4 regions of the Pseudoalteromonas sp. APC 3694 genome follow, and region 3 is predicted to be linked to each of the others. Evidence: predicted binding sites of a transcription regulator. Region 3 holds the regulator's gene; each other region holds the start of a gene.
What was found. The regulator sigma-54, encoded in region 3, starts transcription at its own class of promoters, with help from an activator protein. The targets are predictions, from matches to a motif close to GTTGGCACGNNNNTNGNNT.
Positions count from the first base shown of each region.

Region 1: QMA00_RS10815 (EF-hand domain-containing protein) is a predicted target of sigma-54. The motif match lies at 2,168-2,186, and genes of this name have one in related genera.
Region 2: QMA00_RS06335 (BON domain-containing protein) is a predicted target of sigma-54. The motif match lies at 4,371-4,389, and genes of this name have one in related genera.
Region 4: QMA00_RS01550 (P-II family nitrogen regulator) is a predicted target of sigma-54. The motif match lies at 2,077-2,095, and genes of this name have one in related genera.

Region 1 covers NZ_JASDDE010000027.1:29,106-37,015, forward strand. The annotation lists gene rluB (23S rRNA pseudouridine(2605) synthase RluB) at 1-869, opposite strand, end outside; gene scpB (SMC-Scp complex subunit ScpB) at 866-1,456, opposite strand; gene QMA00_RS10815 (EF-hand domain-containing protein) at 1,608-2,129, opposite strand; partial or broken gene QMA00_RS18950 (exonuclease III) at 2,331-2,762, opposite strand; gene xthA (exodeoxyribonuclease III) at 2,994-3,800, shown strand; gene QMA00_RS10835 (energy-coupling factor ABC transporter permease) at 3,806-4,453, shown strand; gene rlmA (23S rRNA (guanine(745)-N(1))-methyltransferase) at 4,450-5,253, shown strand; gene yfbV (terminus macrodomain insulation protein YfbV) at 5,237-5,683, opposite strand; gene QMA00_RS10850 (acetate kinase) at 5,937-7,151, shown strand; gene pta (phosphate acetyltransferase) at 7,153-7,910, shown strand, end outside.
Region 2 covers NZ_JASDDE010000012.1:6,852-14,761, reverse strand. The annotation lists gene tal (transaldolase) at 207-1,157, opposite strand; gene yaaA (peroxide stress protein YaaA) at 1,376-2,155, shown strand; gene QMA00_RS06340 (mechanosensitive ion channel family protein) at 2,275-3,231, shown strand; gene QMA00_RS06335 (BON domain-containing protein) at 3,977-4,297, opposite strand; gene srmB (ATP-dependent RNA helicase SrmB) at 4,537-5,763, opposite strand; gene QMA00_RS06325 (methyltransferase) at 5,840-6,538, shown strand; gene QMA00_RS06320 (DUF2147 domain-containing protein) at 6,620-7,078, shown strand; gene fldB (flavodoxin FldB) at 7,126-7,647, opposite strand; gene xerD (site-specific tyrosine recombinase XerD) at 7,753-7,910, shown strand, end outside.
Region 3 covers NZ_JASDDE010000056.1:13,900-21,809, forward strand. The annotation lists gene rapZ (RNase adapter RapZ) at 1-270, opposite strand, end outside; gene ptsN (PTS IIA-like nitrogen regulatory protein PtsN) at 290-742, opposite strand; gene hpf (ribosome hibernation promoting factor) at 747-1,034, opposite strand; gene QMA00_RS15535 (RNA polymerase factor sigma-54) at 1,061-2,560, opposite strand; gene lptB (LPS export ABC transporter ATP-binding protein) at 2,942-3,667, opposite strand; gene lptA (lipopolysaccharide transport periplasmic protein LptA) at 3,664-4,203, opposite strand; gene lptC (LPS export ABC transporter periplasmic protein LptC) at 4,193-4,747, opposite strand; gene kdsC (3-deoxy-manno-octulosonate-8-phosphatase KdsC) at 4,744-5,295, opposite strand; gene QMA00_RS15560 (KpsF/GutQ family sugar-phosphate isomerase) at 5,296-6,267, opposite strand; gene QMA00_RS15565 (calcium/sodium antiporter) at 6,271-7,239, opposite strand; gene QMA00_RS15570 (ATP-binding cassette domain-containing protein) at 7,506-7,910, shown strand, end outside.
Region 4 covers NZ_JASDDE010000002.1:111,878-119,787, forward strand. The annotation lists gene QMA00_RS01530 (PilC/PilY family type IV pilus protein) at 1-405, shown strand, start outside; gene QMA00_RS01535 (type IV pilin protein) at 422-847, shown strand; gene QMA00_RS01540 (GspH/FimT family pseudopilin) at 854-1,384, opposite strand; gene QMA00_RS01545 (GspH/FimT family pseudopilin) at 1,464-2,033, opposite strand; gene QMA00_RS01550 (P-II family nitrogen regulator) at 2,194-2,532, shown strand; gene QMA00_RS01555 (outer membrane protein assembly factor BamD) at 2,588-3,352, opposite strand; gene rluD (23S rRNA pseudouridine(1911/1915/1917) synthase RluD) at 3,494-4,471, shown strand; gene pgeF (peptidoglycan editing factor PgeF) at 4,474-5,205, shown strand; gene clpB (ATP-dependent chaperone ClpB) at 5,302-7,878, shown strand.

The DNA.
Region 1 (7,910 bases), on a different contig from region 3:
TACTTACGTTTAGTCGGTTTTACACGTTGATTGTGCTTTTTAACCGCCTTGCGAATTTGGTTTATTTTAGCGCGCTTGTCTTTACGCTTTTCAGGAATAACAGACAGCTTAGTTTGTGTTTCTTTGCCAAGTTTAACTGTTTTACGTAAATAGTTAACTGTGTCTAAATCGTACTCAATCCAACCACCTTGCGGTACACGCTTATCAAGCTCTAATTTACCGTAACGTATACGAATTAGGCGCGATACTTCCACATCTTGTGATTGCCATAAACGACGCACTTCACGATTACGACCTTCGTTAAGCGTTACGTTATACCAGCGGTTAATGCCTTCACCGCCCATAGGCTTGATACCAGTGAACTTTGCGGGGCCATCTTCAAGTTCTACACCGCGAAGTAAGTTTTTCATTGTTTCGTCAGTCACTTCACCAAATACACGAGCTGAATATTCGCGTTCAACTTCGTAGCTCGGGTGCATTAAGCGATTTGCTAATTCACCATCATTGGTAAAAAGCATCAACCCTGACGTATTCACATCTAATCGCCCTACTGCTATCCAACGATCGCCATCAACACGAGGTAAGCGGTCAAAAACGGTTCTACGGCCTTCAGGGTCTTTACGCGTACTTAACTCACCCTCTGGTTTGTTATACATAATTACACGACAAATTCTGTCTGCTTTTTCCTCTATTTTAACGGTATGGCCGTCAACACGAATTAAATCGGTTTCTTCAACCCTGTCGCCTAACTTAGCTACTTTACCATTTACACTCACACGATTTGCATCAATGTATTTTTCCATTTCACGGCGTGAGCCTACACCTGCACGGGCTAGGACTTTTTGTAACTTTTCACCTTGTATACTCATTCGGATGGTTCTCTCACAGAAGGATCACTTAATAACTGGGTAATTTTACTTTGCTGTTGCTCTGGCAATGCGGGTAAATCATGAAGTCCCGTTATCGAAAAATAATCTAAAAATTGTTTAGTCGTTGCATAAAGTGCCGGTTTACCGGGTACTTCTTTATGCCCAACTACTTTAATCCACTCTCTTTCAAGCAGAGTTTTAATAATATTTGAGCCAGTTGCTACACCCCGCACTTGCTCAATTTCACCACGGGTTATGGGTTGCTTGTATGCAATTAACGACAGGGTTTCGAGTAAAGCTCTCGAGTATTTAGGGGCACGTTCTTGCCATAAATTACTCAACCATGGGCTTAAACTACTGCACGCTTGAAAACGATAGCCACTGCCTACCTCAACTAAACGTATTCCACGCGTCTGATAGTGAACTTGAATGGCCTCTACAGCATCATTAATGCGCGCCATAGAAATTGCTAAGTCGTTTAAAACCGTGTTCTTAAGATGACGTTTTGATACGGGCTTGCCTGCCACAAAAATCGCCGCTTCAATGATTTCAATTAATTGTTCATCACTAATTCGCCGACCAACCATAATCACTCTAAAGTTAATAAAAACACACAGCCATCTATTATGACAGAACAACGGCAAACTAGGAAAACATATTAATAAAATAACATTTTATAGGTATAAAAAAGCCAGTGAAAAACACTGGCTTGGTATCAAGTGTATTTAATAATGTAATTTAGCTATTTTTAAATTGCTCAAGTGCATCGTCCTCTGCAACAGAATCACCATGTTTTTGGATATAGCTATTAAACTCTTTTTTACTTACTCGTTTATCTTTATTGCTGTCCATGTAACCAAAATGATTTGAAATATCATCATCGTCAGCTTCAGAAACTGAAATAAAACCGTTGCTATCATTATCTAAGCTTTTAAAGTCATTTTCTATTTTATCAAACTTCGCAATATCAGCCTTAAATGCAGACTCACTCACTTCACTATCTGTAGCAACTTTCCCAGCATTTAGCTGCATATAAGCGTCATATTCATTACGGCTTATTTGATTATCCATATTAGTATCTATATTCGAAAAGTGCTGCCAAATACTATCATCGTCGGCTTCTATTTTAGAAATAAAGCCATCGCTATCGTTATCTAAGCTTGCAAAATCACTGTCGATTTTTTCTAAACCTTGATTAGAAGAACAAGCTGCTAAACTCAATGCGGCTAAAACAGTAGAAACTATCGTTAATTTTTTCATCAGACGTATCCTTGTATTAATAAATTTCAAATCTAGTAATACAAATACGATGCCAAAAAAAATAAACCTTTAAAATCAAACAATTAACCAAAAACAACTTCTATTGCGATATTCAATAATGCAATTTTTGCAAGCTACTCTGGTAATTTTTGCAAAAAATAGCTCGGTAAGAACCGAGCTATTTATATCTAAAACGGTAATTTAGATTGCAGCGTTTTGGTAACGCTTAACAAAATCAGTAACGCTTTGGCCATTACACTTTAATGAATTTAAGTTACCAATTTGCTTACGTACTGGTTGTAGGCCTTGCTTTAATGCAGTCATACATAACTGTGTTTCTTGGTGTGAATCTTTTGCAAATACTTCTACTTTAGACACAACTGATTACGTTGCTTCTTCTTTTTTTGCAATGTCACGGATGTCTTGACCGTTACATAGGATACTTTTTGAATAACGTGATAAATATACACCGTGCTTTGCTGCCATTTTACGAGCAGCTGAAAACCCCTCATTGGCGCTTACTACACATAAGTTAGACTCTAATTTGTTGTCTTGGCTGTAATACGTATTGCTTTGCGCAGTAGCAGTTACAGAAACAAAAAGAGAGGCGGCTAAAAGTAATTGAGTTTTCATTAGGAGGTCCTATTTGAACGAGTTAAACATACGATTTTTGCGCACTATATAGACAAGTTTAAACATATAAATTGAATATTTTATTGTTTAATATTGCATTTACAACGTTTAAACATTAAGCAAAAATTGATCAACATTTGTGCAGCTATTTTCTCGTTTCAGTCATGTTATGTCGCTCCAAATACTGATACAATTTAGCCAACAATGAAAATAAATTTGAAGGTAAACTTTATGAAAGTGATTTCTTTTAATATCAATGGTCTGCGTGCTCGCCTACATCAGTTACAAGCTATTATTGATAAACACCAGCCAGATATTATTGGTCTTCAAGAGATCAAAGTGCACGATGAAGCATTTCCGCTAGACGATGTACAAAAAATGGGTTATCACGTTTATTTTCATGGACAAAAAGCGCATTACGGTGTGGCAATGTTATGCAAAAAAGAGCCTAAGTCGGTATTAAAAGGCTTTTCCACCGACACAGATGAGTCGCAAAAGCGAATGATCAGCGTTACCGTAGAGCAAGAAAATGGCCGTGACCTGCATGTCATGAATGGCTACTTCCCGCAAGGCGATAACATCAATCACGAAACTAAATTCCCTTATAAACGTCAATTTTATCAAGACTTAATGACTCACCTAAATAGTCATTACACGCCTGATCAAGATGTAATTGTAATGGGCGATATTAATATCTCTCCAACCGATTTAGATATTGGTATTGGTGAGGTAAACGCAAAACGCTGGTTAAAAACCGGAAAATGTTCATTTCAACCCGTTGAGCGTGAATGGCTAGCAACGTTATTAAACTGGGGCTTTAAAGACACCTTTAGGGAGCAAAACTCAGAAGCTAACGATCAATACTCGTGGTTTGACTACCGCTCTAAGGGTTTTGTTGATAATCGTGGACTAAGGATTGATGTGGTTTTGGCAACGCATGACTTAGCAGCTCGCTGTATCGACACCGGTATAGATTACGAATTACGTGCTATCGACAAGCCTTCAGATCATGCCCCTATTTGGTCTGAGTTTAATTAACGATTATGCTAAGCGTGCAATTACAGGCATTACTGTGGATTGGTGTTATTGTTATTGGCTTTTTAAGTGTTAATAAATCAACATACGCCAATTTATTTAATACGCCAGCAAGGCAAACCGGTGTGTTTGCCTGCGCGCTGGTGCTCGCTTTACTATGGCGTATAAAAGCCGGTATTTTACCTGGTCTTGATCTTCATATACTGGGCATTACTGCTGTTACGCTGATTTTAGGCTGGCGTCTGGCTATTTTAAGTTGTGTATTAGCAACAGCCCTGCTAACTGCTTTTGGACAAATAGCATTCGAGCTGATTGCGGTAAAATTACTAATAAGTGCGTTTATTCCAGTATTATTAAGCTACTTTGTATTTATGCTTTGTTACCACTACTTAGCGCGACACTTTTTTATCTATATATTTGTTTGTAGCTTTTTAACGGCTGGTGTTGTTGCTTGCGTTAACATTATACTCGGGGGTGTTTTTTATTACGCAATTGGCGAATATAATTGGCATCAGCTAACAGAAAACTACATTTATCTCAGTCCTATTTTAGCGTTTCCTGAAGCAATGCTAAACGGTATGGCAATAACTGTTATGATCACCTATCGCCCGCACTGGGTAAAAACTTTTTTTGATAAGGACTATTTAGGCTCATGAGTCTTCATTACCATTGCCCTATTTGCAAACTTCCATTGGCACTTAATGAAAAAACATTACGCTGTGATAATAACCACAGCTTTGATTTTGCCAAAGAAGGCTATGTAAACTTACTCCCCGTGCAAAATAAAAACTCTAAACAGCCCGGTGACTCTTTAGAAATGGTACAAGCAAGGCGTTCTTTTTTAGGGCAAGGCCATTATGCATTTTTACAGACGGCCTTAGCTAATTTAGTCAAACCGCTCAATGCAAATATAGTGATTGATTTAGGGTGTGGCGAGGGGTTTTACACCCATGCTATAGCAAATAACACGCAAGCTACTGTGTATGGTGTTGATATATCTAAGTCGGCGGTAAAATACGCAGCAAAACGATACAAACAATGTCAATTTAGCGTGGCATCAATAAGCCACGCGCCCTTTAATGATCACCTTGCTGATGTGTTAATTAGCGTGTTTGCCCCTTTGTTCGACGATGAACTTTCTCGCCTTGTGAAAGAGGATGGCTGTTTAGTGGTGGCAAGCCCTGGGCCTATGCACCTCAAAGAGTTGAAAAAATATATCTATAATACGGTAAATGAACATACTGAAGTTGCTACGCCAACAGGCTTTAACCAATCATCGCAACAGCTCATTACAGAGCAAGTGTCACTCACATTTAGCGACGTAAGAAATTTAATAATGATGACACCCTTTGCATGGAAGTTCAGACCCGAGCATTGGCAGGCACTTGAACAAAAACAGCATCATAAGGTTACCTTGTCATTTTATATTAGCCAGTTTGTTAAAACTGCTCTTTAGTAAAGGTTTTATCCATTTTATCAAACATGTCTTTTAACAATTCAGCAAGCTCCAAATAGCGGGGCTTGTTTTTCCCCATTTGTGCGTCGTAACCGTTGGCGACCATTTTTGCAAACAACTCGTTGTACCATTGCAGCATAGCGGGTTCTAATTCTGTTTGCGCACGTTTACCTAGCCATAAGAGTCCTTGTAACGGCAAGGAGATAAAAAATAGACTACTGGCAATAGCTTGAGGTAAAAAATCAGGGCCTAAATAATTAAGCTGAAAAAACAAAGTTAGCATGGCTAAAATAGGCATTACTGTAATCGCAAGCTCGGTTGCTCTGATCACTTTAAACTCGGCAAATAATGGCGCGACCTCTTTACGCATAGGCCATGTTTTAGCATAAGCGCGCCCTAATTGAACTTGTGATATCACACTTTTTTGCATTATAAATCCTCACAATCACGGCATTTAACACTTGTAAAAGCATCTTGCTTATAAAAGTGTAACACAACTCTCACTTTATCGGTAAAAATGCTTAATTTCATTAGTAAAACTCACAAAAAGCATAAATTATAGAAAGAATTCCACAAAGCCCTTTTAATAAAGTCAACTACACTTTAGTCTAGACCCATTTAAGCCTACAATGCTTATATATCAACCAAGTGTACTGATTAATATTTAAATGGAAAATGATTCTATGCCAACTCTCCCAAAAAAACCAAACCATGTTTTGGTACTTAATTGTGGAAGCTCAAGTTTAAAGTTTGCAATTATTGATGCAAACACAGGAAAAGACATTATTTCAGGTTTAGCTGAGCGCCTAGGTGCAGATGCTCCCTCAATAAAATATAAATTTAAGGGAGAAAAGACCACCATTAAACTTGCTGCTAATCAGGCACACGCGCATGTGATTGATACGCTGGTTGATTTAATAAAAGATCACAATCTTGATGAGCAACTAGTTGCTGTTGGTCATCGTGTTGTGCATGGCGGTGAGCATTTTACCCAATCAGTATTAATTGACGAACGCGTTACTGCAGGTATCACGCAAGCAGCCACGCTAGCACCTTTGCATGGCCACGCTAACTTACTGGGTATTTCATCAGCGCAAGCATCATTTAAAAATTTACCGCAAGTAGCCGTGTTCGACACGGCATTTCATCAAACAATGGATGAAGTCGCTTATCTTTATGCCCTTCCTTATCAGCTTTATAAAGACTTTGGTGTTAGGCGCTATGGTTTTCATGGCACCAGCCATTTTTATGTGGCAGGACAAACTGCGAAGTTGTTGGCACTTCCCATTGAAAACAGTAACTTTATTAGCGCCCACTTAGGCAACGGCTGCTCAGTGTGTGCGATTAAAAATGGCAAAAGTGTTGATACCAGTATGGGGTTAACCCCGCTTGAAGGGCTTATTATGGGTACGCGCTGTGGCGACATTGATCCGGGCCTATTTAACTTTTTAACCACGCAACTCGATTACACTGCTCAGCAAATTGATGACTTACTCAATCAAAAAAGTGGTTTATTAGGCATAAGCGAGTTGTCTAACGATTGTCGTACCATAGAAGAAGCCGCTATTGCAGGCAACCAGCAAGCTATGCTGGCACTTAATATGTTTTGTTACCGCCTCGCAAAACAAATAGCCGCTTACATGGTCCCGCTGCAACAGCTAGACGCAGTTATTTTTACCGGCGGTATTGGCGAAAATTCCGATATTATCCGTGATAAAGTACTTAAACAATTGGCCTTTTTAGGTATTAATTTAGACCCACAAGCAAACCTTGATGCACGTTTTGGCCAAGCTGGGTTAATTAGTACCGCTGATTCACGTAGCAAAGCGGTTGTTATGCCCACTAACGAAGAATGGGTGATCGCACTTGATGCCGCAAACATCACCAAGGAGTTATAATATGGCTCGTCGTATTATGTTGATCCCCGTTTCAACTGGGGTTGGTTTAACCTCAGTATCGGTGGGTTTGGTAAGGGCGCTGGAACAGAAAACTGTTAAAGTTAATTTTTTTAAACCTATAGCTCAACCACGCGCGGGTGAAACAGGCCCAGAAAAGTCAACACAAATTGTTACCCAAGGCTCACCTATTGATCCACCTACGTCATTTGCGCTGGATTACGCCGAGCAAATGATTGGCGATGGCAAAGGCGATGACCTGCTAGAAGAAATTGTAGAGCGTTTTCAAAGTAAAATTAACGATGATGAAGTGGCAATTATTGAAGGCATGGTGCCTACTCGTCGCCAACCGTATGCGGGGAGAGTAAATCGCGAAATCGCACAAACTTTAGGGGCGGATATCGTTTTTGTACTTACCCCTGGCAATTACAACATTACTCAAATTGAAGACCGCCTAGAAATAGCCGCTGGTAACTATGGTGGTATTGACCACCCTCGCGTGCTTGGCTGTATTTTTAATAAAGTAAACGCCCCCCTTGATGAGGAAGGTCGTGCTCGCGCCGATTTAGTCGATACCTATAAGCCAGAAGCGCTTGATAACGAATTAAACCGCTTAGCTTCTTTACCTATTTTTAGAAAAAACCCGTTTATGTTACTCGGCGCTATTCCGTGGGATTTTGAACTGGTTGCCCCACGTGTTAAAGATTTAAGTGCCTATTTAAAAGCCACTATTATTAACGAAGGCGATATGGTGCACCGCCG
Region 2 (7,910 bases), on a different contig from region 3:
TTTTTGAACCTCGGCAGTATCTATACCACAGCTATTAATAAAATAGAATATAAATGTGACGAAACTGTTACTAACGGGTGGTATTTTGATGAAGATCAATGAGAACTGCACTTAAATGGGGACAAGGCGAGTATTTAAAATAAAATTGCAGGTATAAAAAAACGCCGCAATAAGCGACGTTTTTAAACTCTTAAAACAGCGGTTAGTTACATCGCTTTAAAGCGTGCTTCTAATTGTTCCTGTGCATCTGCAAATGAGCGAATACCTTCAGCGAGTTTTTCAGTCGCCATGGCATCTTGGTTATGTAACCAACGGAACTGTGTTTCGCTAAGTGGCTCAGGTTTTGGCTCTTTAGTAATATCACTTGCTAGCAAGTATTCTTCAGCACCTTCTAAATTACCCAAATCTTCTAAAAGATTAGGGCTAATTGTTAGCTTATCGCATCCTGTAAGTGCAATAATTTCACCGGTATTACGAAAGCTTGCGCCCATAACTACGGTTTTGTAGTCGTGACGTTTGTAAAACTCAAAAATGCTACGTACAGATTGCACACCCGGATCTTGAAGCGGATCGGTTGGTTTTTCCATACCGTTTGCCACGTGCCAATCTAAAATACGGCCAACAAATGGAGAGATTAAAAATACGTTTGCATCAGCACAGGCGCGCGCTTGGGCATCGCTGAATAATAAAGTAAGGTTACACTTAGTGCCTTCTTTTTCTAATTGCTCAGCCGCTTTAATACCTTCCCATGTTGACGCTATTTTAATTAAAATTTTGTCTTTGCTTACGCCTTCTTTTTCGTAAAGGCTCAATAGCGTGTGTGCTTTATTAATTGTTGCTTGGGTGTCAAATGATAAACGTGCATCAACTTCGGTAGAAATATAACCCGGTACAATTTCACTAATTTCTTTTCCAAGTAATACAGCAAAATAATCACAAGCCAGCTCTAGCTGTTTTGCAGGCTGCTGCTCTGTTTCTTTTGCATACTGCCATGCTTTATCTAGATAAGGTTTGTAAGCTTCAATCTCGCTCGCTTTTAAAAGCAGCGATGGATTGGTAGTCGCATCTTCAGGTTGATGTTTTTTTATGGCTTCTATATCGCCCGTGTCGGCCACGATAGAAGAGTGTTGTTTAAGCCTTTGTAGAGCGCTAGTCATTTGCTTTTCCTCATTCCAAGCAAGTTAAAAGAAAATCTAAACTACCTTAATATAGCTATACTGCAACAGTGTGACAATGCTTGATAGGTCTTATGTCCTTATCAATGAAAAAACGGTAACGGTTGAGTTTTAGGTAGGATAATTTTAAACAAAACGTGCTTTTCGTCTCATTTAATGTTGAAATTGACATTAAATAATTTACAAGTCAATAGCTAACTATGATCACTGTTATTTCACCAGCAAAGAATCTTGATTACGACACGCCACCCGCAACAGATAAGTTCACTCAACCTGAATTACTTGAGCACAGCGAAGCGCTCATGAAAGTATGCCGTGAACTAACTCCTGCGCAGATTGGTAGTTTAATGAAAATTAGCGATAAGCTCGCGGGCCTTAATGCAGCACGTTTTAGTGAGTGGGCGCAACCGTTTACTACGAGTAATGCTAAACAAGCGGTGCTTGCCTTTAATGGCGATGTATATGGCGGTTTAGATGCCGACACCCTAACGGCTAAGCAACTTGATTATGCTCAAGAGCATTTACGTATACTCTCGGGTTTATACGGATTATTAAAACCACTTGATTTAATGCAAGCCTACCGCCTAGAAATGGGTACAAAGCTTGAAAACAGCCGTGGTAAAAACCTATATGAGTTTTGGGGCAGTATTATTGCTAATAAACTTAACGACGTTTTAGCGGCACAAGATGCACAATACTTAGTTAATTTAGCGTCTAACGAATACTTTAAAGCGGTAGATAAAAAAACGCTTAACGCACAAATTATTACGCCACATTTTAAAGACTGTAAAAACGGCCAATATAAAGTGATTAGCTTTTACGCTAAAAAAGCGCGCGGCATGATGGCGCGTTACCTTATCGAAAACCAAGTCACGCAGTTAAGTCAGCTTAAAGAGTTTACCGTGGCCGGTTATTACTTTAGCTCAGAAGCAACCACTAAAGAACTTGAACCGGTATTTTTGCGCGAAGAGCAAAGCTAAATTTAGCGCTATTTGCAGCTAAACACATACCCAAAAAGCTATGCATTGCATAGCTTTTTTTATACTGGCGCTATTTTTGCAAACCTTAGGTTATTAATAGAAACTAAGGTATAAAATAAATGCTCTCAATTCCCTCAATTACAGAAGCCGAAAAACTTATAGAAGAGAAGCTCGGCGGTTGGTTTGATGTTGTTATAAGTCATATCCCTAACTTTATAGTCGCGGTGATTATTGCGATTATATTTTCATTTATTGCCCGCCTTGCAGGCAAAGGAATGAAAAAAGTATTGCGTCGCTCGCTCGATTCTACTCAAATTGCTGACTTAATGGCCTCCATTTTTAAAGTTATTGTTCTGAGTGTTGGGGTCTTTATTGCCCTTGATTTTATGGGCTTAAAAAGTACCGTTACGTCACTGCTTGCGGGTGCAGGTATTGTTGGTCTCGCCATTGGTTTTGCTTTTCAAGATATGACCGAAAACCTAATTGCGGGTATTGCTATGGGTATTCGTAAACCGTTCAAAGCGGGTGATGTTATCGAGACCGATAACGTATTTGGTTCAGTGCATTCAATAAACTTGCGCAACACACTAATAGAGAGCTTTTACGGGCAGTTGATACTGGTTCCTAATAAAATACTATTTAGAAATGTACTGCGTAATTACAGCACTTTAGGGGTCAGAAGAATAGAGGTAGCTGTAGGTATTTCTTACGCTGATGATATAGAAAAAGCCAGTGAAGTTATTGTCGAAAAAATTAATCAATTTGACTTTGTGATCCGCAAAAATGAGACCGCGGTGTACGCAGAAGGCTTTGGTGATAGCAGTATAAACTTACTGGTATGGTTTTGGATTAAATACCCTGGTGAGCCCGATTTTATGACGGTGCGTCACAAAGGGGTTGTGGCAGTAAAGCAAGCACTCGATGCTGCTGATATAAGTATTCCGTTTCCTATTCGTACGTTGGATTTTGGTATTAAGGGCGGTGAAAAACTCGATGCCATGATAAGCGATAAAATAAATCAGCAGTCAGCAAATAAAGAGGGTGACAATAATACTGATGCAAGCCAAGGTGAGTAAATAATTTAAAACCCCGAAGGTAAAAGCATTGGGAAATAGTTACTGACTATCAGCGCGTTTTTACAAATTAAAACGCGCTTTTTATAATAAATAATATAAGGGTCTGTTGACCTTTGCGGATTAAAATTAGTTCAAACTAAGAGCTATTTAATCGCGACGCGAGGTTTGTTGCCTAGTGGGCTCGATAACTGCTCCTGTGTTATTCTACTGGCTTACATCCATGTAATAATAAGTAAAAACCGAGCAAAGCTTCCGCGTCCAGCTCACGCTCCTTACCACCATCCATGTAGACAACAAAGAGTAAATGTCCCTGGGCAAAACCCTTGGCTAAATACCAAACAGACTACTGCAAATTCAACCTTGAAAGAACAACAGACCCAATTGATAATCTGAAGTAATTAAAGCCTTGCGCTAACTGCCTTAAAAACGCCTCAATTAGAAAACTATATCGATAAGGTTTCTCATCTCAAAATAGATTATTTAATCAACCGAACTAGAGCCCAAGCTTGATGTAAGCTCTTTATAATAAGTGTCTATAAACAAAGGTTTCAAAAGTATAAGCAGCTGCAATGAGCGTCGCGATTGGTGCGTAAACTAAAAGGCTTTTAATTAAGTATTTAAACTGGCTTGGGAATATGCTCTGCAGTGAATTATATTGTGCAAACCATAAAAAAGCGCCGCTTGTGTTGGAGAAACAAGCAGCGCTGAGGGATAAGTTAGGTGTATTAGTTAAGAAAAAGTTGTATTAAATGACACTAATTTTGTTATGAATGATTTTAACCCCATCCATATTTTCTAAAAACTTTTGTGCGAGAGCGCGTTCAAAACCGTTATTGGCTTCACCTTTAAGTTCAACGTTACCGTCATTAACGTGTACGTTTAGTTTTTCTAACTTTAAATTTGGGTTAGTGCGCAACTCATGAGTAATAGATTGTTGTAAATTAGGTTGTGTAGCCACACTGCTAACTACAGCTAAATGCGTTGCTGCACTGACTTTAAAAGCAGAGACTAATAAAAATAAACAACAAAACGAAATAAAACCGATAGTAAATTTAATGCGACTCATAACTATATCCTTAGTGTGTTACTAAAAAACAACGCCATTACTCGGCGTTTTAATACTCGTATATTCGATAGGGTTACAAGTTTCATTCCAAGATTAACTATTTGAAATAAATTACTATTTTATTAATTGGTTATTCAGCTAAGTATTTTTTACATATTACTATGAATAGCTTACTCACTGTTTTTAAGTCACAAAAAAGCCGACAAACGTCGGCTCAATTAAATGTGTTAAAGCTAAAGCTATTTTTTCTTTTTAGCTTTGGCTTTTTTCTTCGCTTTCATTTTTACTGGATCTTTACGTTTTTTAACCGGTGGCTTGGCTTCTTTATGCTTTGGCTCTAATCCTTTAAATACACGGCGTTTTAGCTTTTGCTCTATGTAACGTTCTACTTTGTAAAGTATGCCAATGTCGTGCGCTTCAATGAGTGAAATCGCAATACCTTTTTTACCCGCACGACCCGTACGGCCAATACGGTGTACGTATACATCTGCAGTACGTGGCATATCAAAATTAATTACGTGGCTTATATCAGCTACATCAATACCGCGGGCCGCCACATCGGTAGCGACTAAAATACGGGTTTTGCCACTGTGGAAGTTTTCCATGGCTTTCATGCGTTTGTCTTGTGGCATTTCACCACGTAACCACGCAGCTTTTACGCCGTTATTAGTAAGCTCACCAATTAGGGTTTCAAGGCGCTCACGAGTTTTTACAAACACAATCGCTTTACTTACATCAGGGCCATTTAAGGTGTTAACTAATAGCTCTAGTTTATGGCGGTAGTCGTCGGCTAAATGAACCCATTGATGAATTTTAGCTTTTTCTTTGCGTGATGATTCGGCTTCAAGTAGCGCGGGGTCGTTTAAAATACGCTCAGCAAATAATTCTACGCTATCGCCCTCAAGGGTTGCTGAGAATAAAAAGCACTGACGGCGGTTCTTAGCTTCATCACAAATGCGCAGCATTTCTTTACGAAAGCCCATGTCGAGCATGCGGTCGGCTTCATCAAGAATGAGCATTTCTACGTTTTCTGCGTGGAAGTTCTCGGTTTCCAAATACTCCATTAAACGCCCAGGTGTGGCGATTAAAATGTCATTATTATTTTCAAAAATTTCTTTGTGTGTACCGTAGTTTATACCGCCGGTAACCACCCCAATTTTTAACTGGGTTTGTTTTGCAAGTAACTCACATTGTTCATGAATTTGATAAGCAAGCTCGCGCGTTGGGGTCATAATTAATACCCGTGCAAAGCCCGGATCACGACGTGGGAAATCCATTAAATATTGAATTGCCGGAATTAAAAATGCCGCCGTTTTACCCGTACCTGTTGGTGCCGACGCTAAAATATCGCGTCCTTGCAACGCCTCAGGAATGGCTTGTTGTTGAATGCTAGTGGGGGTTTCATAGCCCATTTTATTAATAGCATTGAGTAGCTTATCATCAAGATCAAATTCAGAAAATTGCATAGAGTGTCAAAAATAGGGGACAATTGCCGTTAATTATACGCACTTAAACCTGCTTGGTGAATGAAAAGGTGAAAAAATGTCTGGTTTTGCATTTAAACAATTTAAGGTTGAGCACGACCAGTGCGCCATGAAGGTCTCTACCGATGGTATTTTACTGGGCGCATGGGCTGATTTAAGCCACGCAAATACGTTACTTGATATAGGAACAGGTACAGGGTTACTGGCTCTAATGTGTAAGCAACGAGCGCCACATTTAAAGGTGAGTGCGGTTGAAGTTGATGAAACCGCCTACCAGCAGGCTTTACAAAATTGCCAGCAAAGTCCTTGGCGAGATATTAGTATTTACCATCAGCCTATTCAGCAGTTTGAGGCTGTGGGTTTATTTGATTGTGTTATAGCTAATCCGCCTTATTTTAATCACAGTTTAAAAGGTGATAATGCAGCGCGAAATACCGCTCGCCATACCGATGGTTTAAGTTTTGCAGAACTGCTTGGTGCGTTTAGGCATCTAAGTCATCAAGATTCGCGTTTTAATCTTATTTTACCCACCACTGAGGCGCAGTTATTTATAACATTAGCACAGCAGCAAGGGCTGTATTTAAATCGCCTTTGCCAAGTACAAGCTATGCCAAATAAGCCCTTTAGCCGCAGTTTGATGACTTTTAGTTATGAGCAGAGTGAGATAAGTACAACTAAGTTATGTATTAGAGCCAATGATAATAGCTATACCACAGAGTATCAGGCGCTATGCCGCGCATTTTATTTAAAAATGTAGCGCGTTCTGGGTGTTTAAACAGTTTTGCATCTGGTTGTTTATTGTTACTATGGCTTAATTAATCGCTAATATAGTAACGCAATGAATTTATTGAATAAAAAAAGAGCTAACTCGCTGTTGATGGGATTTTTGGTCGGCAGTATTTTTGCCTCATTTAAGTTATTAGCTAACCCCACACCGGTTGGGCTTTGGAAAACTATTAACGAAGAGACTAACGAGGCTAAGTCGTACGTGCGCATTACTGAGCAAGATGGCGTGCTGACTGGAAAAATTGAAAAAATACTCAATAAAGCCAAGCAAGATGCACTTTGCACCGAGTGTGATGGTGATAAAAAGAATCAGCCTATGTTGGGGATGACCATTATTGAAGATGTGACCTATGCGGGTGACGGTAGTTGGGAAGACGGTGAAATACTCGACCCAAATAATGGTAAAACCTACAGCGTGCGTTTAACACCGCAGCAAAATGGCGAAAAACTAGAAGTGCGCGGTTATGTGGGCTTTTTTTACCGTAACCAATACTGGTTAAAAGTAGAATAGTTAAGAATTAAAAAGCGCTGCATGGCAGCGCTCTTTGCAATAGTGAGTTATAGGGTTTCAGCGTACTCTGTCATCACTTGTTCTACCCAAGTGGCGATACGCTCGTCGCTTAGCTCGTACTGACTGTCTTCGTCTAATGCTAAACCTACAAACTGTTTACCGTCTTCGGTAAGTGCTTTTGATGCTTCAAATTCGTAATTACTGTCGTTCGGCCAAAAGCCTAATTGAGTAATGGCTTGGGCATTTATTTCGTCGTGAAGCATGCCTAATGCGTCTTGAAACCACTGACCATACCCTTGCTGGTCGCCCATACCAAACAAAGCAATGGTTTTACCATTTAAGTCGACATCTTTTATGTCGTCCCACTTTGATTCCCAATCTTCTTGAATTTCGCCAAAGTCCCACGTAGAAATACCAAAAATGATAAAGTCATATTGCTCAGCGTTTTTAAGCGGCTCGTCTTTAATATTGTGTAAACTGACGATATCGGCGCCAATAATGTCGCGTATTTTTTCTGCCGCCATTTCGGTATAGCAGGTAGTAGAACCAAAAAATAAACCAATCTGCATCGTATTTATCACTGTGTAATTGCCTGTTATGATAGGCTCAAGTTTACCGTAAGGTATTTTTAATTGATACCTTCTCCCGTGGTATTACCAACATGAGATCACAACGTGACAACGCTATCTGACGATTTACCTGAACAAAATACTGAGCTAAGCAGCAATAGCGACTTTTTAGAAACCTTTTTAGATAGCCTCTATTTAGAGCAAGGCGTAAGTGAAAACACACTGAGCGCTTATCGCAGTGACTTAGATAAGTTTTGCCAGTT
Region 3 (7,910 bases):
TTGATCGTCACTGTCTAAATAAAATACCGTTGGTTTAGTAAAACCAGGTAAATATTCGAGTATTTCATTAAATTGCTGTTGCTCTTTAGGTAGATTACGCACATCAACACTCACAGCAATTTTATTATAACTGTCGGAAACGCTGCGCACTAATGATGGTAATAAATTAAGAGGAATATTGTCTACACAATAATAACCTAAGTCTTCCACAACGCGTAACGCCACAGATTTACCTGAGCCTGAACGACCGCTTATAATTATTAATTCCATTTATCACCTTTCTTTATTACTACGATTGACTGACGATAACCTGATACAGTTCGCTATCCGATTTGGCGGCGCGTAACTGTTTACAAAATTCTTTATCATTGAGCTTATCAGCAATCGTGGCTAGCGTCTTCAAATGCTGCTGATTATCGCCATCGGGAACAATTAACGCGACAAAAATGTCAACCGGCCGGTTATCAATCGCATCAAAATTAATAGCTGTTTCGCTCACTAAAATCAAAGCTAGGGGCTCTTGAGCACCGCTCATGCGACCATGTGGAATAGCAATGCCTCGACCAATGCCTGTGCTTCCAAGCTTTTCTCTTGCAGTTAATGCATTAAGAATATCTTGTTGTGTTAAATAGGGCAGTTTATTGTGAGCCAATTCACTGATAAATTCTAAAATTCTTTTTTTACTATTAAAAAGGACCGCAGCTTTACTGCAGTCCTGACAGATAAGTGAGCTTAGTTTCATAGTGTTAGTGTCGAGCAAGTTTCTCTTTGTGTTTAATTACTTGACGATCTAGCTTGTCAATGAGCGAGTCTATAGCGGCATACATATCTTGATGCTCAGTAGAAGCAAAAATCTCAGCGCCACTAACATGAACGGTTGCTTCAGCTTTTTGGTTTAGTTTTTCTACATCGAGAATAACGTGCACATTCGTTATGTGATCAGTGTGCCTCTGTAACTTCGAAAATTTGCTATTTACGTAGTCTCTAAGCGAGTCGGTAATATCTACATGGCGACCAGTTAAATTCAGTTGCATAAACATTTTCCTCTTTGTTGTACGCCTTAAATCAAACTTTTACGTTGATTAGACGGGGGAATAGCTAGAGATTCGCGATATTTTGCAATGGTTCTCCTCGCTACTTTAATTCCTTGCTCTGCCAATATATCTGCAATTTTACTATCACTCAATGGTTTAGCTGAGTTTTCTGCAGCGATTAATTTTTTAATTAATGCACGTATTGCTGTTGATGAACATTCGCCACCATTTTCAGTACTTACATGGCTTGAAAAGAAATATTTAAGCTCAAAAATGCCACGTGGTGTATGCATGTATTTTTGCGTAGTAACACGCGATATAGTCGACTCATGCATTTCCACCATTTCAGCCACATCGTTAAGCACCATAGGCTTCATAGCCTCAGGGCCGTGTTCAAAAAAGGCCTGTTGCTGCTGCACAATACAGTTGGTTACTTTAAGTAGCGTGTCATTTCTACTTTCTAAGCTTTTTATAAACCATTTAGCCTCTTGTAAGTGCGAGCGAATAAACTGGCTATCACCACTTGATTTAACCGTACGCGACATAGCTGCATATTGGCTATTTACTCTGATCTTAGGCATGCTATCTGGATTTAATTCAACTACCCAACGACCTTTAACTTTTTTAACCGACACATCAGGAATAACGTATTCAGACTCTTCTCTAACAATAGTGTCTGCCGGTTTTGGGCTGAGCGTATGAATCAACGTCATGATTTCTTTTAGCTCATCTTCTTTAAGCTTTGTTTTTTTCATCAACGTGCGATAGTCACGTGCAGCAAGTAAATCAATATGATCGGTTAAGATCATTTTTGTTTCGTTTAAAAAAGGTGTGTCTTTATCAAATTGATTTAGCTGAATACACAAGCACTCTTGTAAACTACGCGCGGCTATTCCCACTGGATCAAATAGTTGAATACGCTTTAGTACCGCTTCTATTTCGTCAAGTTCAACTTCATCTTCGCCGTCGTTTTCTTGGTTAAAGCTTTCTAATATTTCTTCACAGCTAAGGGTTAGAATCCCTGAGTCGTCCACAGCTTCTACAATTGCAATAGCTATCGCTTCATCGGTAGGACTAAACGGCGTCAGTTGAAGTTGCCACATTAAATACTCATGCAGCGTTTCAGTCGAAGAGCCTTGATAAATAGATTCATCTTCTGGCATTGGACCCGATGAAGAGGCAGGCGCAGCGCTCATATATTCATCCCAAGTAACATCCATAGCCATATCATCGCTAATGGTGTCTTTGGTCATTGCTTCGCCGCTATCTTGCTCATACTCGCTAGGTTTATCGTCAGCTGAGGCACTTAGCGTTAAGTCATCGTTATCGGCTTTTTGTTCGTTTTTACCTGCAGTGTCTTCGCTGTAATCATGTTCTTCAACTTCAAGCAAGGGGTTGCTATCGAGCGCTTCTTGAATTTCTTGCTGGAGATCCAATGTACTGAGTTGCAATAAGCGAATTGCTTGTTGCAACTGTGGAGTCATTGTAAGTTGCTGGCCCATGCGCAGCTGTAATGATTGCCTCATGTATCTCTAACAATCCTTTTAAATTACGGTCTGTTGACCTTTACGGATTAAAATTTGTTCAAACTAGGGGCGGTTTAATTGCGGCGCGAGGTTTGTAACCTAGTGGGCTAAGTCAAAACCGAGCAAAGCTTCCGCGTCCTGCTCACGCTCCTTACCTACATCCATGTAGGCAACAAAGAGTAAATCGTCCCTAGGCAGAACCCGAAGGGCAGCGCCTGTTTGGCATTGATGCTGCGTTATCGCCTATTTATGGGGAATATCACACCACATAGACTCTGCCTTGCCTAAATACCAAACAAACTGCTGAAAATTCAACCTTGAAAGGTCAACAGACCTAAGTATAATTAATCTTAGCAGATGCTTAGTGTAATAACACACATATTAGAGCTTGAACTGCTCGCCCAAATAAACATCGCGTACTGTTTTATCGTTTAATACGTATTCAGGAGTGCCTGATGCAATTAACTCCCCATGAGAAACTATGTAGGCTTTTTCACAAACATCAAGTGTTTCGCGCACGTTATGGTCTGTAATAAGTACGCCAATGCCACGGTTTTTAAGATGCTCTATAATCTTTTTAATATCTAATACTGAGATAGGATCAACCCCCGCAAAGGGTTCGTCTAAAAGGATAAATTTAGGGTTTGCTGCTAACGCGCGAGCAATTTCAACGCGGCGACGTTCACCACCTGATAAGGCCATACCTTGGCTGTCGCGGATATGCTGAATGCTAAATTCATCAAGTAAATTATTTAAGGTATCTTCGCGTTGTTGTTTATTTAATTCTTTACGTGTTTCTAAGATAGCCATTAAGTTTTGATAAACAGTCAGCTTTCTAAAAATAGACGACTCTTGCGGTAGATAACCAATCCCTAAACGCGCTCGGCTGTGCATCGGTAATAAAGTAATATCTTTATCATCAATTGATATTTTGCCTTTATCACTAGGGACAAGGCCTACAATCATATAAAAAGTGGTGGTTTTACCTGCACCATTAGGGCCAAGTAACCCCACAATACTGCCAGCTTCAACCTCTAGGCCAACGTTTTTTACAACTTCACGACCTTTGTAGCTTTTAGCTAATAGCTCTGCTTTTAATGTGCTCATGGTTGGCCTTTATCATCTTCTTTTTTATTTTCAACAGGCACTAAAATAGTGTGTACACGGTCTGTTGAGTTTTCGTCTTTTTCTGCGCTAATTAACTGCTGCCCGATATCGTAAGTGATACTTTTAGCTGTTATTTTTTGACCTGCTTGAGCAATGCTTGCATCGCCGATTAAGGTTAAAAAACGCAGCGACACATCGTAACGCACTTCATTCGCACTGGCGCTCATTATGGTGCCATCGGCTTGTGTTTCTTCAAAATATGCAGGGCTGCCTGTGGCAATTAATAACTGTTTGTTATCGCCTAGGTCATCGCGTTTATGCACTTCTAAACGGTCAGCTGTGATACGGCGATTACCATGAATAATTTCAACATTTTTCTCAAAAATGCCTACGTTTTCTTTTAATTGACCTTCTTGCTTATCTGCACTAATTGAAATTTGATTAGCAGCGGGGGCTTCAGCAGGTTCAGCGCCATTACTGTTAAAAGCAATTAATAGTGAGGGAACAATTAAAATTTTAAATAGGTTATTGGTCATAATATAGGGTTCGCGTATGGTTAATAAGTTTAATCACCTCGGTTTTTAAATCGGCCTCAAGGCCTTTACCTGTGATTTTTAAATTAGGTCCTGTAATAACGACAGGCTGCTGTGATTGCATGGTTAATAGTTTTATATCAACATTGATGGTCTGGGCGGTGATCGTATCGATCATGGCGTTATCTACTAAGTTTTGAGCGGTTACATTACCCTCTAACACCAGTTGACGGTCGTCGTAGAGGGTGGCTTCATCGGCGTTAATACGCCATGTTTGCTGCTCGTTGTATAAAGTGAATATAGGCTTTTCAAAAAAGGTAAAACCGAGTTGTTGATACAACTCCATTTTTACCGCAGTTACCTTATGGCTCACTTTACCTTGTTCATTATAAGCCGTTTGTTTTAGCTCAATAGCGGTATAATCAGGCTTAGCAATAACTTGTGTTTCTTCGCTTGCAGTAATATCAACCTTAGTAAAATAAGGATACCAGAGCCAAACCATACAGCTTATGAATAAAACGCTCAGTATAATGCGCGCTACATTCATGAACTCGTTCCTTGGCTAGTTAGTGGCTTGTTATTTTCGAGCATAAGTAAGTCTGTCAGCTCTCTTACCGCCCCAAAACCGCCGGGCAGTTGGGTTACATAATGTGATAAACGTTTAATAAGTGGATGAGCATCGTTTACGGCAACCGCAAAACCGACTTGCTCCATTACTGGCATGTCTGGGCCATCATCACCTATATAAGCAATTTGCTCATCGCTAAGCGCTAATTTTTGTTTTAATTCTTGATAGGCTATAAGCTTGTCTTCTTGGCCTTGATATATATGTTGTACGGTTAAACTGCTCATACGTTGCTGCACTATATGAGAATGGCGCCCAGTGATTACGGCGACTTCAAAACCGCTGTTAATCAGGGCTTTAATACCAAATCCGTCTTTGGTGTTAAATGCTTTGAGTTCTTCACCTTGGTTTCCAAGGTAAATACGGCCATCAGAAAATACACCATCAATATCACAAATTAATAGCTTTACTTTTTTTGCGCGCGCCTTTGCATCATCACTTAGCGGTTGATAGAGATCTTCAAATTGCATTTATAGCACTCCGGCTTTAAGTAAGTCTTGCATATTTAGTGCGCCAATCGGTTGATTATGCTCATTAATTACAATTAAACCATTAATACGTTTTTGTTCCATAATATTTAACGCTTCAGCCGCGAGCATCTCTTGGGTAGCTGTAGTACACGACTTGGTCATCACAACATTAATTTCAGTGCTATGAATGTCAATACGTTGCTCTAAAATACGGCGTAAATCACCATCGGTAAACAACCCCGATAATTGCTGATTACTATTTATAATAGCGGTCATGCCAAGCCCTTTGGCTGACATTTCAATTAAGGCGTCTTTAATGGTTTGCGTTTCATTAATAATAGGCGTGTGAATACCGCTGTGCATAACATCTTTAAGAGTTAAGAGTAATCGCTTGCCTAAGCTACCACCAGGGTGCGATAGTGCAAAATCATCAGCAGTAAAGCCGCGTGCTTCTAATAATGCCACCGCCATGGCATCACCCATAGCGAGTGTGGCAGTGGTACTTGCAGTAGGTGCTAAGCCTAATGAGCAGGCTTCTTGTTCAACTTTAATACACACATGCACATTTGCCAATGTTGCCATGGTTGAGCCTTGGTTGCCTGTCATGGCAATCATTTTGGCACCAATGCGCTTTAATACTGGAATAATATTAAGTACTTCGCTGGTTTCACCAGAGTTTGAAATGAGGATAACCACGTCATTTGCTGTGATCATTCCTAAATCACCATGGCTTGCTTCACCCGGGTGAACAAAAAATGCGGGGCTGCCGGTACTGGCAAGAGTGGCGGCTATTTTGTTACCAATATGGCCTGATTTACCCATGCCAATAACAATAATACGACCTGAGCAGTCATACATTAATTGACAGGCTTGGTTAAAGCTTTCATTAACGTATTGTGTAATATCGCTGAGTGCTTGGCGTTCAATCTCTAGAACACGTAACCCTTGTTGAATAAAGTTTAGCGTTGCCATGGGCTATCCTACTTGACTAAAAATATAACCTTGGTAAATCATAAATGCGACGATGAGCAAGCCACCTTCTATTCTATTGATACGTCTTTGACCTCTAAAGTTCAATGACATAGCAATTAGCGCCAAGGTTGCGCCAATCATAATAATAACATCACGGTTAGCTACTGATGCGTCAATAACCGATGGATTAATTAATCCTGCCAGCGGTAATACCGCTAAAATATTAAAAATATTCGAACCAACTATGTTACCCAGCGCTAAGTCATCTTCATTTTTAAGTACACCTGCAATTGAAGCTGCAAGTTCAGGTAAGCTGGTGCCTATAGCAATAATGGTCAAACCAATCACCAAGTCACTTAAGCCAAAATATTTTGCGATATCAACGGCTGAGCCAACTAAAAAGTGTGAACTAACCGGCAGTAAAATCATACCCACTACCAGCCAAAAAACAGCTTTTTTGGTTGGTACATTGTCAGGTACTTCGTCACAGGCTTCGCTCACAAACGGATCGTCTTGGTTTTTAGCTCGCAGTGAGACAAAAATAAGTCCGCCAATAAAAACAACAAAGCCAAATAATAAGGCTGCACCTTCAAAAAATGAAAAATAGTTATCTGAAAAAATATACCAAGTTGCAATGGAGACCAGCAGTACCAGTGGTATTTCACGTTTTAACGTACTTGAAGATACTGATAAGGGTCTTAAAAGGGCGGTAATACCTAAAACTAATAAGATGTTAGTGATGTTTGAACCAACTGCATTACCCACGGCAGTATCGGTTTTATTTGCCAAAGCTGCTGAAGCCGATACCATCATTTCAGGCGCTGAAGAGCCCATAGCTACCACGGTTAAACCTACAATTAGCGTTGGCACGCCAAAGTTTTTAGCCAGTGCTGCTGCACCATAAACAAACCTGTCTGCACTCCATACGAGAGCCGCAAAACCAAGAATTAAAATGACAAACGAGGTAACCATTGTGATAAGCCAATTAATGTAAATTCAGATAGCGCGAATAGTAACAAAAGCCACCATAAAAGTATAAATAAAAGAATAAGGTGTAATACATTAGGCGGTTATTTTAAGTATTCTTTGGCGCTTTTTATATGAAATTTTAAGCCAAAGTTAAGGCTGCTTGAATCAATCTTATAACTGTTTTTGCGACACTATTACAAAATCTTACGAATTGTTTTTTCCATATTGGTTAAAAAACCCTTAAAATAGAAATATGAGAGAGTATTGTTATGGAGAGCGACTTGTCGCAATCAATAGTTGAAGTCAAGGATGTTACCTTTTCTAGAGGCGATAGGGTCATATATAAAAATATGAGCTTTGACGTACCTGAGGGTAAAATTACTGCCATTATGGGGCCAAGCGGAATTGGCAAAACCACGATGCTGCGCTTAATTGGTGGCCAGCTCAAACCCGACTCCGGTGATATTTTATTTAAAAAAGACAGCATAGTTGCCATGTCCCGTAAAGAGCTCTACGCGGCACGTAAACGCATGAGTATGTTATTTCAAAGCGGTGCCTTATTTACTGATATGTCGGTGTTCGATAACATTGCATTCCCCATTCGAGAGCACACGCAACTCAGTGAAGATTTAATCCGTTTAGTGGTATTAATGAAACTACAAGCTGTTGGCTTA
Region 4 (7,910 bases), on a different contig from region 3:
AAAAACCAATGCTCGCTCAGTGGCGGCGGCGGCTCACTTTATGCTTTTCATTTACATTACGGTACTAAAGTTTATGATGATTTAAAGTTTGCAACTAGTACTGAAGTACCTGATACACCACAGCTTTATTTTGGTTCTACTTGCGCCGATAGCGATGGTAATGGAAAGTGCGATGATGATTCTTCAAAAGTACCTAAAAGCCAATTCTATTTAATTGGACCGGGCATAAAAGGTGATAATGCTAAAAACCCGCTGGAACCACTTGAAATTACAGGGCCAGGATTAAAAGTTGTAGACGATAAAATACAACTTGTAAAAGATGAAACATTAGGGTTTGGTTTTAAAACACAGCAAACGTATATATATAAACGCGAAGAAAATGATGAAAATATACAGAACGAATAAGATTAAGGCGGCCGAAATGATAAAAAAACAACGTGGTTTTACCTTGATTGAGCTAATGATAGCTGTAGCTATTGTAGGGATTTTAGCCTCAATAGCACTGCCTAATTATACAGAATATGTAAAACGTGCCTCACGTGCAGAGGCAGTTGCAGCATTGTTAGATGCTGCAAACAAGGAGGAGCAGTATTTTGTGGATAATAGGGAATATACAGAGACATTTACTGATTTAGGGTTGCAAGACAAAACCGAGAATAAACATTTTGAATTAACGATTAAAGTGACGAATAAGAATGCTTTTACAATCATTGCAAAACCTGTGGCAGGGCCAGTAAAAGGAGATGGTGATTGCACTGAGCTTTTCATAACTGATACAGGTCTTAAAGGTGCTAAAGGCGCTAAAACAAACGACGGGGAAGATATTGACTACTGCTGGGGAAGGTAATTAAGGTTATTCTTCTTGGCATTTATCAGTTGATTTGATGCGAATTCTACCCGTTTGACTTACAGATAAAGCCAATCCTTCGAGATTGGCTTTATTGCTATTGGGGCAATATATAAAAGTCCCATTTTGAAAACCATTTAAAGAACCATCTGGACGAAATGTAATGGCGTTGCGCGGATACTCTAAAGTATCAGCATCATGAACATCCTCGAAAGTGCTTAAGAGTAGTTCATCATCATCTAGAGTCGTTGATTTATCTTTGTCGATAAACAGTGACATTTGACCATCCCATTCGTCTTTTGTGCATTGGTTGTTTTTTAGTGCGCAAAGCGTGACGTAAGTAGCATTTTCAATTGCGTAAAGGCGGCCGTAATTTATATTTCGGTGTAGCAGATTCACATGGTTATCTAATCGGTTTTTAGCCAAGAAGTCTGGATAAAACCACATCGATAATTGACTGATTACACTGACAACAGCAATTGATACCATTAATTCGAGAAGTGTCACTCCCTTGTTTTTTGATATTGATAATCTCATCCTTGAAGACCTGAGTTAATAAATGATTAACTCAGTCTAGTAAATGATACAAATATGACAAGATAAGTTTGTATGTTTTTTAGTCGCACGTTTCGTCAGTATCACCAAGATAAAAAGCTGTACCAGAGACAGATACGCTAAGTGCTTTATTGCTTTTGTTATCACTATTAGGACAATAAATAAAACCGGTCAACTCATCAACTTCTGGGTCGATAAGATTTGTTGTAATTCGTCCGCTAGTATCAAAACGAAGATAGCTATCACCCGTGAATTTTATTTTGTCATTAGAAGACACATCCGACATTACGCGTAGTAGGCTATCATTCTCAGTATCATAGCTACCATTATTATTAGCATCTATAAATAAGATCACAGTATTAGTTGAACCCCACCCACTTTTACATGTGAGATTGGAAGTGCCAAGATTTTTTGCACTGGGAACAGGACACACAATGACTATTTCATCTGTACTTGCTGCTTGAGAGCGTGCATAGCTAATATTTCTTTTTAACTCCAACAAAAAGTTCTCAGCTCTATTTTCTTCTAGCATATCGCTGCTATTCCAAAGTGCAATTGTGGCAATAATGCCTACAATAGCCACAGTCACCATCAGCTCTAGTAAAGTGAATCCGTATTGTATTTTTTTCATATTGATCCCGTAGGTTACTTATTGTTTTAGTATAGCTATTTTTATTAGCATAATCATAGCATGACAGATTGTTTTATCACCGTAATTCAATCGCTTTGTTTGCTATGAACCTCATGATTGTCTAAAATCGAGGCAACTGAAGCTTTCAAAAGTAATTACTATGAAAAAAATAGAAGCAATCATTAAACCGTTTAAGCTCGATGATGTGCGTGAAGCATTATCTGATGTAGGCATTACGGGTATGACAGTAAGTGAAGTAAAAGGGTTTGGGCGTCAAAAAGGCCACACAGAGCTATACCGTGGTGCTGAGTACATGGTTGACTTTTTACCTAAAGTAAAACTAGATATTGTGCTCGGTGATGAAGACGTAGAACGTGCTATTGATGTTATTGTTAAAACAGCACAAACAGGCAAAATTGGTGATGGTAAAATATTTGTCACTGACGTAGAACGTGTGGTTCGAATTCGTACTGCAGAAGAGGATGAAGAGGCTATATAGTCGAGTAAACCTCGTAAAAAAAGGCGCTAATTTTATAACTAGCGCCTTTTTCGTGTTATTTATTTCTGCTATTAAATTTACGCGTTTGCTCTGCATGCTGACTTAGTTCAGTCAAGCCAAGCTTCTCGTAACTTTTTTTCATCATGGCGAGTGCCGCATCAAGATAACTACTTTGTGAGTAGTGCTCTACCACATATTTACCACGATTTGCGGCTGCTAAATAGGCTTCACGTTCGTAATAGTAAGTTGCCACTTTTAGCTCATAACGTGCCATGCGGTTTAATAACCAAACTAAACGACGTTTTGCTTCTGGCGCATAATCACTTTCTGGAAAACGTTTAACCAAAGTTGATAAGTCGGTATAAGCAACACGGGTGCGTTTAGCATCTCTGTCGGCTCTGTCTACACCAAAGTATTCTTGGAAAGCATTTTTATCCGCCTTAATATTAACCAAGCCACGCATGTAGTACATGTAATCTAAATCTTTGTGGTTTGGGTTTAAGCGAATAAAACGGTCGATTGTAGCAAGTGCTTGCTCTGTATTACCTGATTGGTAATGTGCATACACTAAATCCATTTGGACTTGTTTTGAAAACGGACCAAACGGATAGCGAGAGTCAATTGCCGTTAATAACTCAATTGCACGAGCGTATAAACCAGAATCAAGCGTTTGTTTTGCATCTTCGTATAGTGCTTGTGCCGATCTGTTGGGTACGCGTTGAATATCTTCTTGGTCAGGTGCAGACGAGCAGGCCCCTAAACTAAGCATTGAAACTGAAAAAACAATGGCGAATGCACGTTTCCCTATTTTATTTATCATTTTATTTGTTACCTTCGATGTCTTCGGCTAGGCCAAGTGGGTAAAACCGAGTAAACTATGCGTATTATGTTATGCTTTTATTAAAAGCGATTCTAACCCAGTCAAGCAAAGCTTGCACTGGTAAATTGGGTAAAGTTACTAATGTCAGAGCAAATATCTCTCCAAGCCGAGGTCCCAACAGACTTAGGTGGTAAACGTCTAGACCAAGTATTAGCACAATTGTTCCCTGATTATTCACGATCACGGATAAAAACGTGGATTTTAGATGATAAAATCACCGTTGATGGTGAAATTTTCAACACCCCGCGTGAAAAACTACTCGGTGGTGAAGTTGTAGCTGTTGAAACAACAATAGAAGCACCTCGTGAATACGAAGCACAAGATATCAAATTAAACATCGTTTATGAAGACGATGATATTTTAGTGATCAACAAACCAATGGGATTAGTGGTTCATCCTGGCGCAGGTAACCCTGACGGTACGGTGTTAAATGCTTTATTACACTACTACCCAGAAATTATTAATGTGCCACGAGCGGGTATTGTGCATCGTTTAGACAAAGATACAACAGGTTTAATGGTTGTCGCTAAAACGATTCAGGCACAAACACATTTAGTTAAAGCACTGCAAAAGCGCGAAAACTTCACACGTGAATATGAAGCGTTATGTAATGGCACTATGACAGCCGGTGGTATGGTTGAAAAACCAATTGGTCGTCATGCTACACAACGTACGCATATGGCAGTTCATGAAATGGGTAAACCAGCTATTACGCATTACCGTGTTGCCGAAAAATTCCGCGCCCATACACGTTTGCGTTTACGTCTTGAAACAGGGCGTACACACCAAATTCGTGTGCATATGGCGTACTTAAACCATCCATTAATTGGCGATCAATCTTATGGCGGTCGTCCTCGTCCACCAAAAGGGGCAACGCCTGAGTTATTTGAGTTACTGCGTAGCTTTAAACGCCAAGCGCTTCATGCCGTTAAATTAAGTATTGCGCATCCAATCACCGGTGAAATGATGACCTGGCAAGCGCCTATCCCTGATGATATGGTCCAAATGACTCAAGCATTGCGCGAAGACACAAAAGCAAACCCTGATATAGCGAGTTAACAATGTTTGGCTTATCAGCTACATGGCAATCTCTTCATGGTGTAGATACATTGAGTACTACACGTGAAGGGGGCGTATCTCAGCCTCCATTCGGTAGTTTGAATTTAGGGTTGCATGTAGGTGATAACAGCCAAGATGTATTAAATAACAGAGCACGTGTAAATGCTCATTTGCCTAAACCGGCAATTTGGTTAAATCAGGTTCATAGCGCTGATGTAGTTACAGTGGACGAGCGATTTGACCCCAATCAAATACTCACAGGCGATGCGTTATATACGCAATTACGCAATCAACCTTTAGCCATAATGACCGCTGATTGTTTACCTATTTTACTCTCATCGAGTGACGGGCAAGAAGTAGCCGCAATTCATGCCGGTTGGCGAGGGTTAGAGCAAGGGGTGATAAACAATGCGCTGGCATGTTTTAAAAATGCCTCGGCGAATATACATGCTTGGTTAGGTCCTGCAATAGGGGCTAATCAATTTCATGTCGGTCAAGAGGTAGTCGAGTTATTTACAGCAAATAACCCCCTAATGCACAGCGCGTTCAAAGCTCAAAATAATGAAAAGTATTTAGCTGATATTTATCTAATAGCAACTATTTTACTTAATCAACAGGGCGTTATAAACATTAGCGGGGGTGAGCATTGCACGGTTTCTCAAGCGAACTTGTTTTTTTCTTATCGGCGCGATGGCCAAACCGGTCGTATGGCAAGTTTGATCTGGCGCAAGTAAATAATCATTAGGTGATTATTTTTCCCTTAATACCTTGATCAAACCCGCTAATATACCCATCTATTAAGTAATTCTTTTTTTTATAGGTAAACCCCCATGCGTTTAGATAGATTTACAAGTAAATTTCAGTCTGCGCTTTCAGATGCGCAATCATTAGCCCTAGGTCGCGATCATCAATTTATTGAACCTGTGCATCTAATGTACGCTTTGTTAAAACAAAGCGGCTCAAGTGTGCGTGCACTATTTGCACAAATGAGCATCAGCGTTGATGAACTCAACACTAAGTTATCACAAGAGATAGAAAAGTTATTTAAAGTGGAAGGTGTTGGTGGCGATGTACAGTTGTCAAATAACATGGTTTCACTGATAAACTTATGTGATAAGTACGCCCAAAAACGTAAAGATAAATACATTTCAAGTGAGTTGTTTGTATTAGTTGCGTGTGAAGATAAAGGCCCGCTTGGCAGTGTTTTTAAAGCACTTAACATTACTGCGAGTAAGGTTGAAACGGCAATTGAAGCGATTCGTGGTGGTCAAAAAGTTGACGATCCTAATGCGGAAGAAACACGTCAAGCACTTGAAAAGTACACCATCGATTTAACTGAGCGTGCAGAGCAAGGTAAGCTTGACCCTGTAATCGGTCGTGATGATGAAATTCGCCGCACTATACAAGTATTACAACGCCGTTCCAAAAATAACCCTGTGTTAATTGGTGAGCCAGGGGTGGGTAAAACAGCCATAGCTGAAGGGCTTGCACAGCGTATTATTAATGGTGAAGTGCCTGAGGGCTTAAAAAACAAGCGCGTATTATCACTTGATTTAGGCGCATTAGTTGCTGGTGCAAAATACCGAGGTGAATTTGAAGAGCGTTTAAAATCAGTACTTAATGAGTTGGCTAAAGAAGAAGGCCAAGTTATTTTATTTATTGATGAAATTCATACCATTGTTGGTGCTGGTAAAAGTGATGGCGCTATGGATGCGGGTAACATGTTAAAACCTGCTTTAGCACGCGGTGAACTTCATTGCGTAGGCGCAACCACTTTAGATGAATACCGTAAATACATTGAAAAAGATGCTGCGCTTGAGCGCCGGTTCCAAAAGGTATTAATAGAAGAACCTTCAGTAGAAGACACCATTGCTATTCTGCGTGGCTTGAAAGAGCGTTACGAGTTACACCATTCAGTGGAGATCACCGACCCTGCAATCGTTGCCGCAGCGCAGTTATCGCATCGTTATATTAGTGATCGCCAATTACCCGATAAAGCAATCGATTTAATTGACGAAGCGGGCTCTTCTATTCGCTTGCAAATTGATTCAAAGCCAGAAGCTTTAGATAAATTAGAGCGTCGCATTATCCAATTAAAAATTGAAGATAACGCATTGGCCAAAGAGAAAGATGAAGCAAGTCAAAAGCGCCGTACAGAAATGCTCGAGCTGATCACTGAGCTTGAAGGGCAATACCGTGAACTAGATGAAGTATGGAATGCAGAAAAAGCGTCTTTACAAGGCACGCAGGTTATTAAAGCTGAGCTAGAGCAGGCACGACTTGATTTAGAAGTGGCTCGCAGAGCAAGTGACTTGCAGCGTATGTCTGAACTGCAATATGGACGTATACCTGAGCTTGAGCGCAAACTCGATTTAGCATCACAAGCAGAAATGCAAGAAATGAGCTTGCTTAAAAATCAGGTGGGCGAAGATGAAATTGCAGAAATTTTATCACGTTGGACCGGGATCCCAGTGGCGCGTATGCTCCAAGGTGAACGTGAAAAACTATTACAAATGGAAGAGCAGTTACATAACAAAGTCATTGGTCAAGATGAGGCCGTCGTTGCGGTGGCTAATGCCATTCGTCGTTCGCGTGCAGGGCTTGCTGATCCCAATCGTCCAATTGGCTCGTTCTTATTTTTAGGGCCTACAGGGGTTGGTAAAACAGAACTTACCAAGGCACTAGCAGGCTATATGTTTGATACCGAAAGTGCCATGGTGCGTATAGATATGTCTGAGTTTATGGAAAAACACTCAGTCGCACGTCTAGTCGGTGCGCCTCCAGGGTACGTCGGTTACGAAGAAGGAGGTTATTTAACCGAAGCTGTTCGTCGTAAACCTTATTCGGTTATTTTGCTTGATGAAATAGAAAAAGCGCATCCAGATGTGTTTAATATTTTATTACAAGTCCTTGATGACGGTCGTTTAACGGATGGCCAAGGGCGTACGGTTGATTTTAAAAACACGGTTATCATTATGACCTCCAACTTGGGCTCAGATATCATTCAAGAGCAAGCGGGAAGTAATGATTATGACGAGCTTAAAGCAAAAGTTATGGGTGTTTTACATAATGAATTTAGACCCGAGTTCATTAACCGTATTGATGAAACTGTGGTATTTCACCCACTTTCACATAGTCATATTAAAGAAATTGCAGATATTCAGTTAAGCAAATTACGTCAACGATTGACAGAGATGGGGTATTTACTTGAGTTGACAGATGCTGCTCTTGAGCGAATTGCTGCCAGTGGCTTTGATCCTGTCTATGGCGCTCGTCCACTTAAACGGGCAATACAGCAAACCATTGAAAATCCATTAGCACAACAACTGCTTAATAATGAATTTCAACCAGGTTGTATCATTGTCATTGATGCTAACGAAGACGGCTTAGTGTTTACGAGTCGATAATCTGAGCACAGCAAAAAGCCGCTGTTCACAGC